One region of the Priestia sp. Y58 genome, then DNA from elsewhere that is predicted to be linked to it. Evidence: riboswitches for the same ligand, from Rfam matches in the RefSeq annotation. Region 1 holds a riboswitch; each other region holds the start of a gene.
What was found. Region 1 has a riboswitch for S-adenosylmethionine ahead of MMB68_RS11935 (Na+/H+ antiporter NhaC family protein). Riboswitches for the same ligand answer to the same signal wherever they lie in the genome.

Region 1 (3,133 bases):
CAAATCCTGCTGCAAGAAGCATTTGTGCGCCGTAAGGGATAAGCCCTTGAACGCTGCATGAAAACAAGTCAAGCAGACTGGCTGATTTACGATTATCAATTGAATACTTATCAGAGATTTCTTTTGCTAACGGACCTGCTGTAATAATTGAAATCGTGTTATTAGCCGTTGCTAAATTTGTTAAACTTACCAACCCAGCGATGCTGAATTCTCCACCTTTTTTCGTTTGGATGCGTCGTGTTAATAAATTCAATAAGAACTGAATACCGCCGTTATAGCGGATGAGCTCAACCATTCCGCCAATTAATAGAGATAAAATAATTAACTCTGACATTCCGCCAATACCTTCTGTCACAGTTTTAGCAAGAGAAGAAAGCGTGTAGCTTCCGTCAGCTAATCCAATTACGCCGGCTAGCACGATTCCTCCGGTTAAAATGCTTAATACGTTTGCACCAAATACTGCAGCAACGAGTACGCCGATATAAGGCAAGATTTTAAACCAGCTGAAATCTTTAATTTCTACTGATGACGTGTTGCCTAGCGTCATTACAAGCAATAAAATTACCGTAACAATCGCTGCAGGAAGTACGATAAAAAAGTTCACTTTCAATTTATCCGTCATATTTGTTTTTTGCGTACGAACTGCCGCAATCGTTGTATCAGAAACAACAGATAAATTATCACCAAACATTGCACCGCCAATTACACCTGCTATTGCCAATGTAACAGAAACATGCGCTTGCTCACTGATTCCTACAGCGATAGGTCCTAGCGCAGCAATTGTTCCCATTGATGTTCCCATCGAAATTGAAATGAATGCGCCAATAACAAAGATTCCTGCTACGACTAAACTTTGCGGAAGCACGGAAAGCGCTAAGTTTACTGTTGAGTCAACAGCTCCCATACCTTTAGCGACTTCAGAAAAAGCACCTGCTAAAATAAAAATAAGCACCATAATAATGATATCAGGATGCCCTGCTCCTTTAGCAAAACGCTCCACTTTTACATTAAGTGAATCTTTGCGGTTCATAGCCAGCGCTACAATAGCTGCAATAATAATGGCTACTAATACAGGCAGCTTATAAAAATCTCCCGTTATAATTCCTGATCCGACAAACAGGACTAAAAAGACGCCCAGCGGTAACAGCGCCCAGCCGTTTCCTTTTTGTTGTTCCATTCTTAACACCTCTTGTTTACGTAATAAAAAAGACCTCTTCTTATTGACAAGAAGAGGTCTCTTATTTGTATCATAAGATTACCCTTCTCATCTTCCAAACGAAACATCGTCTGCTGGATTTGGCACCGCACTGCGTACAGCCAGTTGCCGAGACATCATAGGGCCAGTCCCTCCGTCTCTCTTGATAAGAAGTTTATAGTTGTTTTAAAAATAGTCTTTCACTACTGTAATCTCTTTTTATTTAATTGTCAAATGCTATTTCAGAAAAATGTATAGTGCGAAAATTCTCACATCAATTAGCTACGTCACGTTTTAAAAACGCTGCCCAAGCCACGCCCATAAAGAAGACAAAGTGTGCAACTAAGATGAAGATTGAAAATGGAATCGTCATGCCGTCAAACATCGTCTTCATTCCGTTCATATACTGCACAAAGTTTGTGTTGGCGAACAGTAAAAATTTCCCCCACCATAAACCAAACTCTGACACTATTCCAGTTACTGCTTTCGCTCCGATACTTACGACAATAGCTAGACTTGAAGCAAGCGCGCTGTTTCTAAATAAAGACGACAGCATGAATGCGAACGTCATCATCATAAACGTTTCCATATACGCACTGTCATACGTAAGCGTAATGTTTTTAAGCAGCTGCGCATCTCCTTCTAGACTGGCAAAGCCAAAGAACAATGCTCCCCATACAAACGAAAAAAGCAAATAGCTCAGTAAATAATACAAGCTAATTAAAATGAGCGTTATGTACTTGGATGCTAAAATCGTTGAACGTCTAGCAGGGCGAATTAAAAGAAGCTTAATGGTACCTGCTTCAAACTCTTTTGCAACCATTGACCCTCCAACAGCAAGCGCGAAAAATTGAACGAGAATCAGCATACCTGAACTAAATGACAGGAAGTTCAAAATATTGTCTTCTGTTCCTGCACTGTTTGCTACTTTCTTCATTAAAAGAGCCATACAAAGAGTTAAAATGCCGATTGTAATAAACGTGATTTTTGTACTTCTTTTGTGAAACCATTTCATATGTTCATTTTGAATTAGCTTAAGCATGGTGCTCTCCTTCCGTAACGGACATAAACGAATCTTCAAGCGTCTCATACACAGGGGTAATTCGGTAGACTGAAATATCGCTGTCCACTAATTTTTTATTCACAGCTGGAATCTGCTCTTTTACAATCGCCACGTCGATACTATGTGATCTCACCGTTACTTCAAATTCTTGTGATAAAAGATTCGCTGCTTTTTGTGCATCAGACACTTCAAATTCTACGTACATTCCTTGATCTTGACGATTTGGAGATAGATCTTGAATAGCTTTTAACTCGCCGTTTTGAATAATGCCAACGCGGTCACATAATGCTTCTACTTCTTTTAATAAGTGGCTCGCGATTAAGATTGAAATTCCTTCTTCCCTGCAAAGCGTTTGTAAATATGTACGAAACTCTCTCATTCCCGCTGGGTCTAGACCATTTGTTGGTTCGTCTAGTAAAAGCAATGCAGGCTTATGTAAAATAGCTTGAGCTACTCCTAAACGCTGTCTCATCCCAAGAGAATACGTCTTCACTTTTGCATGAATGCTGTTTTCAAGCTTTACTAAAGCAATCACTTCATCCAAGCGTTCTGATGTGATCCCTTCATGCATATTCGCAAAGTGTTTTAAATTTTGATAGCCCGTCAGATAATCATAAAACTCAGGGTTTTCGATAATCGCTCCAATTGATTTCATAGCTGATGTAAACTGTTCTTTTAAAGGAAACCCATTAACGGTAATCGTTCCCTCTGTTTCTTTAATTAGCCCTACGACGGTACGAATTAGCGTTGTCTTTCCAGAGCCATTTGGACCAAGCAATCCGAAAATCTCACCGCGCTCAACCGATAAGGATACATCATGCAAAATGGTTTTCTTCCCAATTACTTTACTGACATGATCTACTTGTAGCACTGTT
Region 2 (3,133 bases), on a different contig from region 1:
TATTCTGAAGAGCATGAATGGGTAAAAACAGAAGGAGACGTTGTCCGCGTAGGTATTACACATTTCGCTCAAGCTGAGCTTGGAGACATCGTATTCGTTGAACTGCCAGAAGTAGGAGCAACAGTAGAAGCTGACGAGCCGTTTGGCAGCGTTGAATCAGTAAAAACAGTTTCTGAGCTTTATGCACCAATTAGCGGTGAAGTTGTAGCAGTAAACGACAACTTAAGCGATAGCCCTGAGCTTGTTAATGAATCTCCATACGAAGAAGCATGGATGATTACAATCAAACCATCCGATGCTTCTCAAGTAGACAAGCTAATGACAGCAGAGCAATACGAAGAAATGACAAACGAAGGATAATATTCCTCCATAAATTGTCTTTATGAAAAGTTTTTGACTGGACACTCTATTAGTAAACAAGCTAAAGGAGTGTCTTTTTATGTTTGAAAAACAAAAAATGGACGTTACAGATCGCGTTACAGCTAAATTTCATGACGGCGGTATGAAATTATATGTTGATAAGCAGCCAATTGGTGAAGTTAGTTACGGAACAAGCGGCAATGAATACCGTTTTGAAGAAGGATATTCGCAAGAAAATAATAAGTTCTATCAATACGCGGACGTACAAAAACAAGGTGAAACGCAAAAATATACAGACTGCGACGAAGAAGCAGGATGGTGCTAAACAGTGGCAACTGCCGCTGTTTTTCTTGTTTTATGGAAACAATATGGCCTAAACTGCCTTTTAAAAGAGTTCTTTCTTGCAAATTTCTTTTAAAAAACAGGTGAACTGTGATACATTAACGAATATTGTATAGCATAAAGAAATGATGTTACTATACAACTGACGATTATGGGTGATGAAAATGGGGCTAATTGAAATTGAAAAAGTAATTATTGTCGAAGGAAAATCAGATAAAAAGCGTATTCAAGATATCATTCGAGAACCAATTGAAATTATCTGTACAAACGGTACGATTAGTTTATCAAAGCTGGATGAAATTATTGACTGTACGTTTAACAAAGAGGTATACATACTCGTTGACTCTGATGATTCAGGGAATAAGCTGAGAAAACAATTTAAACGAGAGCTTCCGGAAGCAGAGCATCTATATATTGATAAAATGTACCGAGAGGTTGCTGCCGCCCCTAGACATCACATAGCAACAGTATTACTGAGTGCCAATATCGATGTTAATGCAGAATTTTTAACATAAAAGGAATGAGCAACATGCAAGAATGGAGTGAAAAACAGCTTGACGATCAGTTAAAAGAAGGACAAAGAGCGTTTATCTTTTTCCATACCCCTTTTTGCGGGACATGTCAGCTGGCAAAAAAAATGTTAACCGTAGCAGAAGCGATGCTGCCCGGTGTGACCATCGGAATGAGCAATTTAAATTATATGCCTTCAAAAGCAGAAGCATTTTCAATTGAAAGTGTACCTTGTTTGATTGAAGTGAAAAATGGCGAAATGGTAAAAAAACTCTATGCCTTTCATTCCATCGAGCACGTACTTGAAGAGCTTCGATAATCAAACGTTTGTTTAAAATGAAGAAATGGAACGAGAGCAAACCGTTGGGGCTGTTGAAATCTTGGGATATTATCCCAAGAACAAAATCTGTTGACAGCCTATCTGACACATGCTAAAATCACACTCATGAATGTTCATAAATGAATGAATATTTCCTAAAAACAAAATAATTGTTGCGAACTCTTATCAAGAGAGGTGGAGGGACTGAGCCCTGTGAAACCCGGCAACCGTCAGACTAACTGAAATGGTGCCAATTCCTGCAAAGCTATGCGCTTTGAAAGATGAGAGAAAGGATTAAATATCGAGCCTTTCTGTCATGCGCAGAGAGGCTTTTTTAATGGGGAAAATTGTTTTACGGCTTTTTTATCCTATAGGGCAACCTAACATAATTAAGTTTTTACTAAAGAAGGTGAAGAAATATGATTACATTAACAGGCGTTACAAAAATTTATCAGGCTAAAAGCGGTCAAGTAACAGCTGTTGATAATGTGAATCTAACCGTTAACCAAGGCGAAATTTACGGAATCATTGGTTACAGCGGAGCGGGGAAAAGTTCTTTAATTCGCTTGCTAAACGGGTTAGAAACACCAACGACAGGAACGGTCGAAGTAGCAGGTAATGATATTGGAAAAATTAAAGGCGGAAAACTCAGAAAAGCTAGACAAGAAATTAGTATGGTATTTCAGCACTTTAATATCTTGTGGTCGCGTACGGTGCGAGAAAATATTGCCTTTCCGTTAGAAATAGCAGGGATCTCAAAAGAAAAAAGAATGAAACGAGTAGACGAGCTTATCAAGCTAGTCGGGCTTGAAGGGCGTGAAAATGCTTATCCATCCCAGCTTAGCGGTGGACAGAAGCAGCGTGTTGGTATTGCTCGAGCGCTAGCCAATAACCCAAAAGTATTGCTGTGTGATGAAGCAACATCAGCGCTTGATCCTCAAACGACAGATTCCATTTTAGATCTGTTAGTAGATATTAATGAGAAGCTAGGGTTAACCATTGTACTCATTACTCATGAAATGCACGTTATTCGTAAAATTTGTCATCGAGTAGCCGTTATGGAAAATGGGGCAGTGGTAGAAGAAGGACAGGTGTTAGAAGTATTCAGAAAACCTAAGCAGCCGATTACAAAGCGATTCGTTCAACAAATTTCTGAACCAGAAGAAACGTTTGAAACAATTGAACAAGTAAAAGAGCTGTATCCAAGCGGGCAAATTATTCAGCTGACGTTTGTTGGCGGAAAAGCAGAGCAACCGCTCATTACAACGATTTTAAAACAGTTTGATGTAACGATTAATATTTTGCAAGGAAAGATTTCGCATACACAAACAGGTTCATACGGAACGTTGTTCGTTCATTTAGACGGAGAATTAACAGAAGTTGAAAAAGTCATTGCATACATTCATGAGCAGCAGGTAGAAGTGGAGGTAATGACAAATGCTTGAGAAACTATTTCCAAACGTTATTTTAGATGATTTTATTCAAGCGACAAATGAAACACTATATATGACGGCTATTTCAGTTATAGCCACGTTTGTTCTAGGTATTTTATTGGGCTTGCTTTTATTTTTAACGTCCAAAGGACAGCTTTGGCAAAACAAA
Region 3 (3,133 bases), on a different contig from region 1:
AAACGTCTTGTTGGTGCAGAAGCAAATAGCGTCCAATTTTTAACGCAGTACGTTTAGCGTTAATTTTTCTTTCCTCTGAAGAAATTTCGTCTAAGTCTGCGACGTGAGCTAAGCCAATTGTACGTCGAATGATTTCACATCCTGCATATCCAACAGCATCTTGCCACGTTTGCGTTAAAATTTCATGTAATAAGCGCTCATCTTTAGCGAAAGGTTCAGTGTTTTCAGAATGCCAAAGCGCAGTAAAGGTATCTTTAAATACGTTCCATGTGTTCGTAATGTGTTCAAATAATGGTTCGCGATTTGTTTCTCGAGAAAGAGCATTTAAAAATAAATTCGCAACAAATTGTCCTAAATCGAATCCAAACGGACCGTAAAAAGCAAACTCTGGATCAATCACTTTTGTTTCTTGACTGCTAGCAAAGATGCTGCCTGTATGTAAATCACCGTGGATTAGCGTTTGCGCATTTGTTAAAAATTTATATTTTAATTTTGCTGCTTGTAGCTTTACATCACTATCATTCCATAATTCTTCTACATCAGGACGCAGCGCTTTTTCGAATTCATTTGTATCAATATCAAAAAAAGGATCTGTAAAAACTAAATCTTCCGTAATATTGCATAAGTCCGGGTTGCTGTACTTAACAATTTCTTCTTTTTTATCCTGAGGCTTTAAGGCGAAATCAGACGTTTTGAACGCAATATGTCCTAAAAAAGAACCGATATGCTGTGAGAGCAGAGGATAACTTTCACCTTGAATAAGTCCGGCGCGAGAAATCGTTAAATGAGACAGATCTTCCATGACCGTAACAGCAAGCGTTTCATCGTGGTAATAAACAGCGGGCACAAGTTCTGGCGTAAATGCACCAAATTGCTTGAGCGCATTGCTTTCAATTGTGGCACGGTTCAATGATAGAGGCCAGCTTTCGCCTACAACTTTTGCATAGGGAAGTGCTTGTTTGACGATAATGGATTTATTCGTTTGATCATTTATGATGTGAAAGACGAGATTTAAGTTGCCGTCACCAATTTCACGGGCAGTCAGCGCTTCTGTGGCATCAAAAAGACCTAGCTTTTTCACAAGTTTGATTGCTGAAATTTCTGTTAAAGGCTGATACTTCTCTGTTTTTGTTGTTGACATCGGAATCCCTCCATAGTTTATTAAACTGATTTGTTTACTAAGTTAATAGGTTTAAGAATATATGGAGGCTTTTATAATTTTAGAAAATATAAAAGCCTCTTTCGTTGGAAAGAGGCTTGATTGTAGTGTTCAAACCTCTTATCTGCCAGAAAGAATTACTTTCTGTTGGAATTAGCACCGTGCCTTTGTAAAACATGTTTTACGGGTGTGATCCATCTTAGGATGGAATGACGGTCGGTTGCTGGGCTTCACAGGGCCAAATCCCTCAGCCAACTCTTGATAAGAGTACGATTACTTATTCAATTTTGATTTGTTTGAATATTTTATGATATCTGGTGAAAATCGTATCATGCAAAAAAACGGCTGTCAATACATAATTAATAAAATTCTGTGCGGCGATCTGTAAAGACAGGAATTTGTTTGCGAATTTCTTTTACAAGTTCCAGGTTAACGTCAGCACTTAAAAGTTCTTCGCTATCGCCAGCTTCAGCGATTATTTCTCCCCACGGATCGATGACTAAGGAATGTCCGGCAAATGTGTTATTAGGATCTTGGCCTACACGATTACACGCGATTACATAGCATTGATTTTCGATTGCACGGCTAATGAGAAGTGCTTTCCAGTGGGCAAGTCTTGGAGCCGGCCACTGAGCGACAACAAACAAGACTTCTGCTCCGCTGCTAGTATGAACCCGAATCCATTCTGGAAAACGAATATCGTAACAAATAACTCCTGCGCATAGTGACTGTTCAAGTGTAAAAAGATTTTTTGCCGTTCCTGCTTCTAGATAGAGGTGCTCATCCATTAATTTAAACAAGTGCAGTTTACTGTATTGTGATACTTCACGACCTTTTCGGTCAAAAATATACATCGTATTCGTGACGCCTTGCTCTGTTTTTTTCGCGATCGAGCCTGCCACAATATTTACTTCGTTCGTTTTAGCAAACTGAGAGATTAATTGCTTGGCCTGCTGTCCTTCATCATCTGCAATTTCGTCTAGCCGCGTCAAATCATAAGCTGTATCCCATAGCTCAGGAAGCACCAGGATATCAGGGTTTTCTTTCAGAGCTTCTGTCATTTTTTGTTGAATATATTTTCGGTTTTTAGTTGGGTTTCCAAACGCAATATCAAGCTGCAAACACGTAATTTTTACACTCACTTTATCATCCGTCCTTTTTTAGTAGTTGAAAAAAATGACTTTACAAGTTGAGTATTACAATATATTATTTGTGACTAGAATTTCAAGAATTTTTTGAGAAGGTGTGCGATGATGAAACAATTTGAGCAATCGGAACTATTAAAAAGTTTACCAAAACAATTTTTTGCATCACTTGTAGGCAAGGTAGGAAAAGTAATGGCCCAAGGGCACGACGTTATTAACTTAGGGCAGGGAAATCCTGATCAGCCTACTCCTTCACATATTGTAGAAACACTGCAAAAAGCAAGCGCTAATCCTATACATCATAAATATTCTCCATTTCGGGGGCATCAGTTTTTGAAAGAGGCCGTTGCGACTTTTTATAAGCGAGAATACGGGGTTGATGTGGATCCCGAAAAAGAAGTAGCTATTTTGTTTGGCGGGAAGGGTGGACTTGTTGAAATCCCGCAGTGCTTATTAAACCCTGGAGATACGGTGCTGGTTCCGGATCCTGGATATCCTGATTACTGGTCTGGAGTAGAGCTTGCAAAAGCCAAGATGGAAGTGATGCCGCTCACGGCTAAAAATCATTTTCTACCCGTATACGAAGAGATAAGTGAACGTGCTAAAGAACAGGCAAAGCTCATGTTTTTAAACTATCCCAATAATCCTACTGGTGCAGTGGCAACGGCAGAATTTTTTGAAGACACCGTGGCGTTTGCTGCCAAGCACGATATTTGTGTGGTACACGACTTTGCCTACGGAGCAATTGGATTTGATGGTAAAAAGCCAATCAGCTTTTTACAGACTCCTGGTGCAAAAGAGACGGGAATTGAAATTTATACTCTTTCTA
Region 4 (3,133 bases), on a different contig from region 1:
GTTATTCATTCCAGCTGAGAAGGCTTCAAAGAATCCCGTGGCTATAACTAAAATCGTTAAAACTCTTTTCCATTTTCCCTCTACTTCTTTTTTATGCGCTCTGCGTTTTATCACTTTTCCAATCAAAAAAGCAATAACAAATGAAACCAGCGGAACAATAATCCAAAAAGACATGATAACTAAAAGTTTTTCCACATACAGAGATTGATAAGCTACTCCTACTCCAACAACTGAACCAACCGTTACTTCACTTGTTGATAGAGGGATACCAATTAAATTCGCGAAAAAGAGTGACAGCGTTGCAGCAGCCAGAATGATAATAACTAATTCTACTGACAGCAATTTTTCAGGTATGATACCTGAACTGATGGTTTTTACCACCTCGCCGCCCCCGATAATGGCTCCGAGCACAATACCTACAGCACAGATGAACAGGGCTACTCTTCGCTTTTTAATCGCACCGGAGCCGTATGAAACGCCCATAGCTGCTGCTGCACCGCTTGCCCCAATATTCATTGCAAAAAAAAGCGCAATGATAAAGGCAACATATAAAAGCATCATTTATTCAGCTCTTTCGTATTTAAGATTCGTGTAATCCGCATTCAACTTTTTGTGTACCTGCCCATCTTCCTGAACGTAAATCGTCTACATTGTAGGCAGGTGCGGTACAGGGCTCACAGCCGATGCTTGGGTAGCCTTGATCATGAAGTTTGTTATATGGTAAATCATGCTTATACACATAGCGCCAAACTTCTTTCCAAGACCAATGAATTAACGGGCAGACTTTCACTTTCTTGAATTTCTCATCTTTATTAAAATAATTCGTGTTGGCACGAGATTCAGACTGCTCGCGTCTCAAACCAGAAATCCACGCATCATAAGGAGCAAGAGATTCCCTTAACGGGATGATTTTTCGAATTTGACAGCATAAGTTAGGCTGACTCTTCCAAAGCTCATCTCCATGTTTCTCAGCTTGTTCTGCAAGCGTTAAATCCGGTTTTTTCATATGAATACGCAAATCAGGAAAGCGTTCTTTAATTGCATCAATTACTTCATATGTTTCTTTAAAATGAACGCCCGTATCTAAAAAGACAATTTCAGCATCTTTTTTCACTTTTGAAATTAAATCAATTAACACGATCCCTTCAATACCAAAGCTTGATGCATAAATAATTGAATCTCCGTAGGTATCATACGCCCACTGCAATGCTGAAAGGGCTCCTTTTGTTTCGTCTTCACTGTCGAACTCTGGAAATGTATCACTCCAGTTTTCGTACGTATATAAGTCTGCCATTTTCTTCACTCCAATTCTTAGTTATCCGCGTTATCCAATAAAAAAAGACGGTTTTACCCACTAGAATTGGATAAAACCGCCTCTAGTGTGTCTAGTCAGCGAAACTATTTAATTCTTACTTTGCTTCCACGTGCTCAAAGATTTGTTTTAAGTCGGGGGTTACAGTCATTAATGTCCTTCCTTAAATTATCGCTTGCGCTATATCAAAATAAAAAGTCTTCCATATTGAAAGACTGGGTAGGCAATAAATTTTCACCTTATCTTTCAAAATGATACACACTTTGCTGGAGTTAGCACCTTGCTAAGCAGGTTGCCGGGGTTCAGCGGGCCAGATCCCTCCACCACTCTTGATAAGCATTTTTTAAAAATTTTAGCATATTTAGAATATTTGTCAACATTAAAAATCATATATCCGATAAGAAAACTATACTTTAAATTCACAGAAATATCTATACTTTTATTTAAAACAACATATGTAAATTTAAACCAAATGTGAACATACCAGTTTATAAAACGCTTTCTTTTTTCTCCAACTTTTTATATTCTCTTGCTAAATAAAACACAAAACCTCCCTATAAAATTAATAAGGGATTTATAAGCTTTACGGATAATTCACCCACATTAGCACACATTACAGATAACACTGACTGACAGATAGGAGCTATATAAGATGGAGAGACAACCTTTTCAATTAGACGATACAATTAAAAATAATGTGCGAACATATTTACAGCAAATTTCAACTGAAGCCTCTAATTTAATTAAACATTTAGACACGAGTGATCATTGTATCCTATGTGATTTTGAGGAGATGAGAAGGTTATTTCAAGATGTTCAAGCTACGGCCGCCTCTTATTACTTGCGTCATTACTTATCGCCTTATACATTTGAATATGCTGCTCTGTCCTTAGCTATTCATAACCTTTCTGAGAAACGTCACGGCGCTTTAATTGTCATTGAACGGGAACAAAATGTAGACCCTCTTATTCAAAAAGGAATGCCTATTCAAGCTCCTGTCAGCGCTACGCTAGTTGAAACACTGTTCTATCCAGGGACACCCTTACATGACGGAGCCGTCCTAATTAGAAATAATCAGCTTATCTCAGCTGCTAATGTTTTACCTCTCTCGTCTATTATTTCAACGACCAAAAAATTGGGAACACGTCACCGTGCAGCCATTGGAATGTCGGAAAAATCGGATGCATTAATTTTAGTTGTATCTGAAGAAACAGGCAAAATTTCGTTTGCTCTTGATGGAAGCCTCTACCCTATTCACTCCAGCAAAAATATGATTTAAGAGCCCTTTCCTGATAAGCAGCCCTATCTTGACTTCTATATCCTTTCTCTTTAATATATTTCATAGTTTTTACATACTATAGATACGGGTGATGCATATGACAATTTTAAAATTTGAACATGTAGGCGTTCAAGTAAAGGATATAGAAGAATCTATTGAGTTCTATACGCAAAAAGTGGGATTAGAGCTCATCGAAACACTACCACATACCGATCCATCTTTGAAGCTAGCTTTTCTAGGTTTAGAAGGCAATGTAATCGTAGAGTTAATTCAAGGGTATAACTCAAGCTTACCTAACGAAGGTAAAGTACATCATTTCGCGCTAGCAGTAGATGGAATTGAAGAGGAGTTTGAGCGTTTAAAATCAGCAGGCGTTTCATTTGTGGAAGAAAACATTGTAACTTTGCCAAATGGAGCAAGATACTTATTTTTCTACGGTCCAGACAAAGAATGGATTGAATATTACGAAGTAAAAAGATAAAGATATCTTATACCTTCAGTGAAAAATGGTCATACTGTGGCTATGACTAATCACTGGAGGT

Region 2: another riboswitch for S-adenosylmethionine. It lies ahead of MMB68_RS18385 (methionine ABC transporter ATP-binding protein); the one in region 1 lies ahead of MMB68_RS11935 (Na+/H+ antiporter NhaC family protein).
Region 3: another riboswitch for S-adenosylmethionine. It lies ahead of mtnK (S-methyl-5-thioribose kinase); the one in region 1 lies ahead of MMB68_RS11935 (Na+/H+ antiporter NhaC family protein).
Region 4: another riboswitch for S-adenosylmethionine. It lies ahead of MMB68_RS18050 (phosphoadenylyl-sulfate reductase); the one in region 1 lies ahead of MMB68_RS11935 (Na+/H+ antiporter NhaC family protein).

What each region holds. Positions count from the first base shown of each region.
Region 1 is NZ_JAKWFL010000003.1:367,862-370,994, reverse strand. Features, by position in the region: gene MMB68_RS11935 (Na+/H+ antiporter NhaC family protein) at 1-1,177, opposite strand, end outside; SAM riboswitch class I at 1,262-1,368, opposite strand; gene MMB68_RS11930 (ABC transporter permease) at 1,470-2,237, opposite strand; gene MMB68_RS11925 (ABC transporter ATP-binding protein) at 2,230-3,133, opposite strand, start outside.
Region 2 is NZ_JAKWFL010000006.1:64,716-67,848, reverse strand. Features, by position in the region: gene gcvH (glycine cleavage system protein GcvH) at 1-360, shown strand, start outside; gene MMB68_RS18400 (YusG family protein) at 440-685, shown strand; gene MMB68_RS18395 (toprim domain-containing protein) at 867-1,217, shown strand; gene MMB68_RS18390 (thioredoxin family protein) at 1,232-1,531, shown strand; SAM riboswitch class I at 1,712-1,819, shown strand; gene MMB68_RS18385 (methionine ABC transporter ATP-binding protein) at 1,951-2,976, shown strand; gene MMB68_RS18380 (methionine ABC transporter permease) at 2,969-3,133, shown strand, end outside.
Region 3 is NZ_JAKWFL010000004.1:240,563-243,695, forward strand. Features, by position in the region: gene mtnK (S-methyl-5-thioribose kinase) at 1-1,141, opposite strand, end outside; SAM riboswitch class I at 1,277-1,427, opposite strand; gene MMB68_RS14505 (carbon-nitrogen family hydrolase) at 1,519-2,301, opposite strand; gene MMB68_RS14510 (pyridoxal phosphate-dependent aminotransferase) at 2,413-3,133, shown strand, end outside.
Region 4 is NZ_JAKWFL010000006.1:7,976-11,108, forward strand. Features, by position in the region: gene MMB68_RS18045 (inorganic phosphate transporter) at 1-561, opposite strand, end outside; gene MMB68_RS18050 (phosphoadenylyl-sulfate reductase) at 581-1,294, opposite strand; SAM riboswitch class I at 1,549-1,651, opposite strand; gene cdaS (sporulation-specific diadenylate cyclase CdaS) at 1,965-2,591, shown strand; gene MMB68_RS18060 (VOC family protein) at 2,689-3,072, shown strand.